Regions from separate parts of the Alteromonas sp. ABV2_168 genome, predicted to be linked through region 1. Evidence: predicted binding sites of a transcription regulator. Region 1 holds the regulator's gene; the other holds the start of a gene.
The links. The regulator LexA, encoded in region 1, represses DNA repair genes until DNA is damaged. The targets are predictions, from matches to a motif close to TACTGTATNNNNATACAGTA.
Positions count from the first base shown of each region.

Region 2: a site for LexA is predicted at 1,474-1,493, ahead of recA (recombinase RecA). Genes of this name have one in related genera too.

Region 1 is NZ_JBSWYQ010000001.1:133,930-137,080, forward strand. Features, by position in the region: gene ACXAH4_RS00640 (aldehyde dehydrogenase family protein) at 1-78, shown strand, start outside; gene ACXAH4_RS00645 (type 1 glutamine amidotransferase domain-containing protein) at 120-797, shown strand; gene lexA (transcriptional repressor LexA) at 1,055-1,681, shown strand; gene ACXAH4_RS00655 (serine hydrolase domain-containing protein) at 1,783-2,922, opposite strand; gene ACXAH4_RS00660 (YceI family protein) at 3,032-3,151, opposite strand, start outside.
Region 2 is NZ_JBSWYQ010000011.1:121,786-124,936, forward strand. Features, by position in the region: gene mutS (DNA mismatch repair protein MutS) at 1-592, opposite strand, end outside; gene ACXAH4_RS16335 (CinA family protein) at 922-1,437, shown strand; gene recA (recombinase RecA) at 1,646-2,683, shown strand; gene ACXAH4_RS16345 (methyl-accepting chemotaxis protein) at 3,062-3,151, shown strand, end outside.

The DNA of each region.
Region 1 (3,151 bases):
AGCGAAGCGGGTGTATCAAATCTTCGATTGCGAGCACCGTATGCAGACAAACAAGCAGCCGTAGACGCTTTTTTTTAATCATTGATTCATCCATATTGTTAAAAGATAGAGAGGTTTATATGAAAATCTTAATGGTACTTACATCGCATAATGAGCTGGGTAACACCGGTGAAAAAACAGGCTTTTGGTTGGAGGAGTTTGCAGCGCCTTACTACACCTTTACAGATGCTGGTGCTGAGTTGGTGTTGGCTTCACCTCTGGGGGGACAACCACCTCTGGATCCGAAAAGTGATTTGCCTGATTTTCAAACCCCTGCGACTGAGCGATTTAAGCAAGACCAACAAGCGCAGCAAGTACTGGCGAACACTGTCAAACTTGAAAACGTGTCACACACAGATTTTGATGCGGTGTTTTATCCGGGCGGCCATGGCCCCCTGTGGGATCTTGCTGAGTCAGAACAGTCTGTTTCACTGATCGAAGCGTTTGAGCGGGCAGGCAAGCCAATCAGTTTTGTGTGTCATGCCCCTGGGGTCCTGCGTCATGTAAAAACTGATAACGGCGAGCCGCTTATCAAAGGTCGTAAAGTTACTGGCTTTACTAACGGAGAAGAAGCGGGGGTGGAGTTGACTGATGTGGTGCCATTCTTGATAGAAGATGAATTCATTCGTCTTGGCGGTCACTATGAAAAAGGTGCGGACTGGGAGCCTCACGTAGTTGAAGATGGCCGATTGATTACAGGCCAAAATCCAGCCAGCTCCGAAGCTGTCGCGCAAGCCTTGATTAAACAACTTGCATAATTTCCCTCAAATTTAGCCGGTGGCGTTCTGATTAGGAGGCCCCTGGCTAAAATTTCTTGATAAGAAGATACCTTTTTATTCCCAAGGAGAACTAAAACAGCGTATTACAATGTACAACTAATGCATATCGTTGCAATGAAAACCAGGCGTTGTTAACTGCGCCCCCTGAATAAGCGTAATAATTTCGCCGGCAGCCCTTGTCAAACCAGCGCAACTGTATATACTCACAGGAACTGTATAGAAAAACAGGGCTGTTTATGCGTCCACTTACTCCAAGACAAACGGAAGTTCTCGAACTGATCAAAACCACCATGCTGGAAACCGGCATGCCGCCCACCCGTGCGGAAATTGCGAAGCAATTAGGGTTTAAATCAGCTAATGCAGCAGAAGAGCATTTAAAGGCGCTGGCCCGTAAAGGTGTAATCGAAATTCTGGCGGGTACCTCACGGGGTATAAAGCTGAATATTCCGCTGGAAGCAGAAAACGATGAAGACGCAGGCTTACCGTTAATCGGCCGTGTTGCGGCAGGTGAACCTATTCTGGCGCAGGAACATGTGGAAATGCATTACAAGGTCGACCCTGATCTGTTCCACCCCCGTGCGGATTTCCTGTTACGTGTAAACGGTATGAGTATGAAAGATATCGGTATTCTGGATGGTGATCTACTTGCCGTTCACCGAACTACTGACGTGCACAATGGGCAGGTAGTTGTTGCCAGGGTTGATGAGGATGTCACGGTAAAACGTCTGGAAAAACGCGGCCGCGAAGTTTGGCTGCATGCAGAAAATGAAGAATTCGATACCATAAAGGTGGATCTTGCTGCTGAACCATTCAACATTGAAGGTCTGGCTGTAGGTGTAATCCGCAATGCTGACTGGATGTAAGTCCTTTCGCTAAGCGCGGTGCAATAACTATTGTGTGCGCTGGCCACAGCGCTAAAAATTGGAAGGGCGATGATATAAACCATCATCGCCCTTTTTCTTTACTATTGGCTGGTATGTGCAAAGTGCAGTGTCTTGAGCGCCAGCAGAAAAACATCAGCATTGTCTTCACCACTGACATTTTTTACTACAGTAACCGCTGTTTTATGTTCACGGCAAAGAATGGTCATTGTAATGCCGCCCATACTGCCACCTGAGTGCATCACTGCATCAGGAATATCGTCCATCAAAGCCAGCGCGCTCACGTTATCTTTATACGCTTTACGTTTTTTGTAATCGCCAAAACCGGTTTTCCAGCCTATGCCGAAGCCCACGGTTTCACCATTGTTAAGCCTGGCAGGAGTAAACATGGCGCGGGTAGTCTCTGGTTTCAGGTAATCGCTTGCCACATGGGCTACAGCAAACCGGACAATATCTGACGGCGTAGAAATAAAACCGCCGCCGGCCCATTTATAGCTGTGATCCGTTTGTGGCGCATTAATCAGCTCACCTTCGTGTACGGTGTAAGGTCTCGCCCGGTGATCGATGATGGTGTACTGGTCGTCAAATACCGTGTTGTCCAGTTTCAGCGGCGCGAACACTTCTTCGTTTATGATGGCGCGGAAATCCCGGGACGCGTCAGCCCCTTCCATTGCGGCACTGACCAGTGTCCAGGCAAACGTTGAATAACGGTGATCTGTGCCGGGTGCAAACAGCAGTGGATCATCTTTAAACATCGCCAGTGCACTGTCGATATCCGGATAACTTTCATTCAGAAGGAATTCATTGGCACCTTCTTTGTAGTGCCTGATGCCTGCTGTATGTGAGGTAAGCTGGCGCAGAGTAATGACCGGTTTATCAGCAGGCCATGCGCTGACGTATTCAGTTACCGGTTTATCCAGATCAATGTTGCCCGCTTCCGCAAGACGCATTAATCCGGCCGTAGCGATGAGTTTAGAGACACTGCCGATACGCACCTTGTGATCTGTCGTCATCGGTACATGGTTTTCCACGTCGGCAAAACCGTAGCCTTTAGCCATCAGCATGCCCTTATCGTTGCCCAGTGCCATGGTTATACCCGGCACTGTGTCATGACTTACCGCTTCTTCAAACTGAGCGTTAATAGCGCCGGAAGGAAGATCTTTGGCAAAAACAGAGGGTGTTAAAAATAACAGAAAAGAGGAGAAAACAGCGCGGCGCAACATAGAAGCAATCCCTGACAATAAAAACAATCAGACTACCGCAGTTAACAGGCCGCTACCAATAAAAAAGCCCGCTCGCGCGGGCCGGGCATCTGGACGGTGATGCGAAAACTTATTTAGCTTGTGCTTCTGTGGTGATGTGCAGCGTGACTTCGTCACTCACATTCGGTACATACATATCAATCCCGAAGTCAGAACGCTTGATGGTGGTCATTGCATCAAAACCTATCGC
Region 2 (3,151 bases), on a different contig from region 1:
TTGCCGTTTGCTGATCAAACTCCCATTCGGGACGGCGACGTAAACCTTTTCGTTTTTCAATAAGAGGTAAACCCTCGAATCCTTCCGGATAAAGCAGTTCTGCAGGATTAAGGCGTTGCAATTCGGCCAGCAATTGTTCATCGCTGTCACATTCAACCACCAGAAAACGTCCGCTGCTGATATCGAGGGTGGCAACGCCGTACTGCATGCTGTGACCACACACTGCAGCAAGCAGGTTATCACGGCGCTCTTCTAATAGTGCTTCATCGGTGACTGTACCCGGGGTGACAATACGCTGAACCTGACGTTCTACCGGCCCTTTGCTGGTGGCAGGATCGCCAACCTGCTCACAAATCGCCACGGACTCGCCCATTTTTACCAGGCGCGCCAGGTAACCTTCCACTGCGTGATAAGGCACTCCCGCCATGGGAATGGGTTCACCGCCGGATTTGCCTCTGGCTGTTAATGAAATATCCAGCAGGTGTGCGGCCTTTTTGGCATCGTCATAGAAGAGTTCATAAAAGTCTCCCATCCGGTAAAACAGTAAAATATTAGGATGTTGTGCTTTTATGGCCAGATACTGGCGCATCATCGGCGTATGTGATTCCAAGAAAACCTCTTTGTTATGTTGATGCTGTTTGCGAAGGCGCTATTGTCCGGAAGACGGAACTGCATTTGAAACACGGCGTAAACCCATCCATGGGGCCTCGACTGCCGCTTCCCTGCGGCAGACGGTTTCAAATGCAGTCCTCGTATTCCGTACGCGCGCCTTCTCAGTCAGGCGCTTCCGGCCGGAGCATGGAACTGCATTGGAAACACGAAGCAATTCCTTCCCCGACAGGATTGAACTTAATCACTCCGGCGTCCGCTAAATGTGTAAAATGGTACAACGGAATTAATTCATTGGTGAGTATTATTCGTATGAGCGCAGATTTTTCAACTGTTTCACAAGACAGTGCCTTACTTAAACAGGTGGTTGCCACCGGAGATGTGCTTCGCCGGCGGAACTGGCATTTATCCTGTGCTGAGTCTTGTACCGGTGGTGGAATTGCTTACGTATTAACTTCTGTTTCCGGTAGTTCTGACTGGTTCAATCAATCCTGGGTCACTTATTCAAATGAGGCTAAGCAATCACTTATTGGAGTGAAAGCTGAAACGCTTGCGGAATTTGGCGCAGTGTCGGAACAAACTGTAGCTGAAATGGTGCAGGGTGTTGTTCAGGAGAGTGGTGCGCAGGTTGGCGTGTCGGTGAGTGGTATTGCAGGGCCTGGCGGCGGTTCGGCGGAAAAGCCGGTGGGTACAGTTTGGTTTGGCTTTATGATAGACGGTGAACTCATCACGCAGCGTCACGTATTTTCCGGTGACCGGTTAGCGGTGCGGGAACAGGCCATTGCCCATGCAGTTTCATATCTGTACCAACGACTGGTTGCTGTATAAAACGGGATTTGACAGACTAATTGTGAAATCTTACTTGACTGTATGCTTATACAGTATAAAATGCACTCAACATTCGAATTACGTTTCGTGAGTTACTGAAGCGCTGACCGAATCATATTTTGCGGAAGTTAAAAAATAACAGAAGTAAAAGTGGCAGCGTAATACGACAGGGTAACTACCGGACAGTCATTATCTTGAGGATAATATCGTGGACGACAACAAAAACAAAGCTCTTTCCGCCGCTCTTGGCCAAATTGAAAAGCAATTTGGTAAAGGTGCCATTATGCGTCTGGGTGACAATCAGGCGCATGATATCGAAGCCATTTCTACCGGTTCACTCAGTATCGACATTGCACTTGGAATAGGCGGTTTACCTTGCGGGCGTGTTGTTGAAATCTACGGTCCTGAGTCATCAGGTAAAACAACTCTGACACTGCAAGTTATCGCTGAAGCGCAAAAGAAAGGCAAAACTTGTGCATTCGTTGATGCTGAACACGCACTGGATCCTGTCTATGCAAGAAAGCTGGGCGTAAACATTGACGACCTGCTGGTCTCTCAGCCTGATACCGGTGAGCAGGCGCTGGAAATCTGTGACATGCTTGTTCGTTCCGGTGCAGTCGACGTAGTAATTGTTGACTCGGTAGCTGCGTTAACACCGAAAGCAGAGATTGAAGGTGAGATGGGTGATTCTCACGTGGGTCTTCAGGCACGTCTGATGTCTCAGGCACTGCGTAAGCTTACCGCTAACATCAAGAAATCGAATACGCTGTGTATCTTCATCAACCAGATCCGTATGAAGATTGGTGTTATGTTCGGTAACCCTGAAACCACAACAGGTGGTAACGCGTTGAAATTCTATGCCTCTGTGCGTCTGGATATCCGTCGTATCGGTGCGGTTAAAGAAGGTGATGAGGTTGTTGGTAACGAAACCCGTGTGAAAGTGGTGAAGAACAAAGTTGCACCACCGTTTAAGCAGGCGGAATTCATGATTCGTTACGGCGAGGGTATCAGTAAGGAAGCTGAACTTATTGACCTTGGTGTGAAGCAGAAGCTGGTTGATAAAGCCGGTGCCTGGTATAGCTACAACGGTGACCGTATTGGTCAGGGTAAAGCGAACGTAATGGCGTTCCTGAAAGATAACCCTGATATTGCGAATGACATCGAAACTAAGCTGCGCGCAGAGTTACTGGCTCAAAAAACAGTGAAGCCTGAAGAAGCCGAAGGCGAAACAGAAGAGAAATTGTAAGATTTATGTCCGGCAGCCTGTGAAAGGCTGCGCATGAAACGACAAATCAATAGACAGTAAATTAAATCAGAAGCCAGCTGAAAAGCTGGCTTCTTTTTTTGTGTGAAAAACCGGTTTTAAAAAAATCAATACCCGGAAAGGCGAGCCGTCCTGTAAGAAGGCCTCTGTAGACCATTTAGCTCCTTTTATTAGTGTTATCTAATGAAAAGAACAATAAAATCAGTAGGTAATGAACTGTACAAAAGACGAGGAATGCACTTTTTTATCGTTCAATTTACTGTAGAAGTGAAGATGACTGCCGTTAAAAACATAAACTTATAAAAAAGATTTCACCAGCTCCCGAATATGGAAGGTGAAACACAAACACGGGAACGCGTTATGAAATCACTCTCACTTCAGAAAAAATTTGTGCTCATTGTTGGCGGTGCTATCGCATTGTTACTGATTGTAGCAACGATTTTCCTGCTC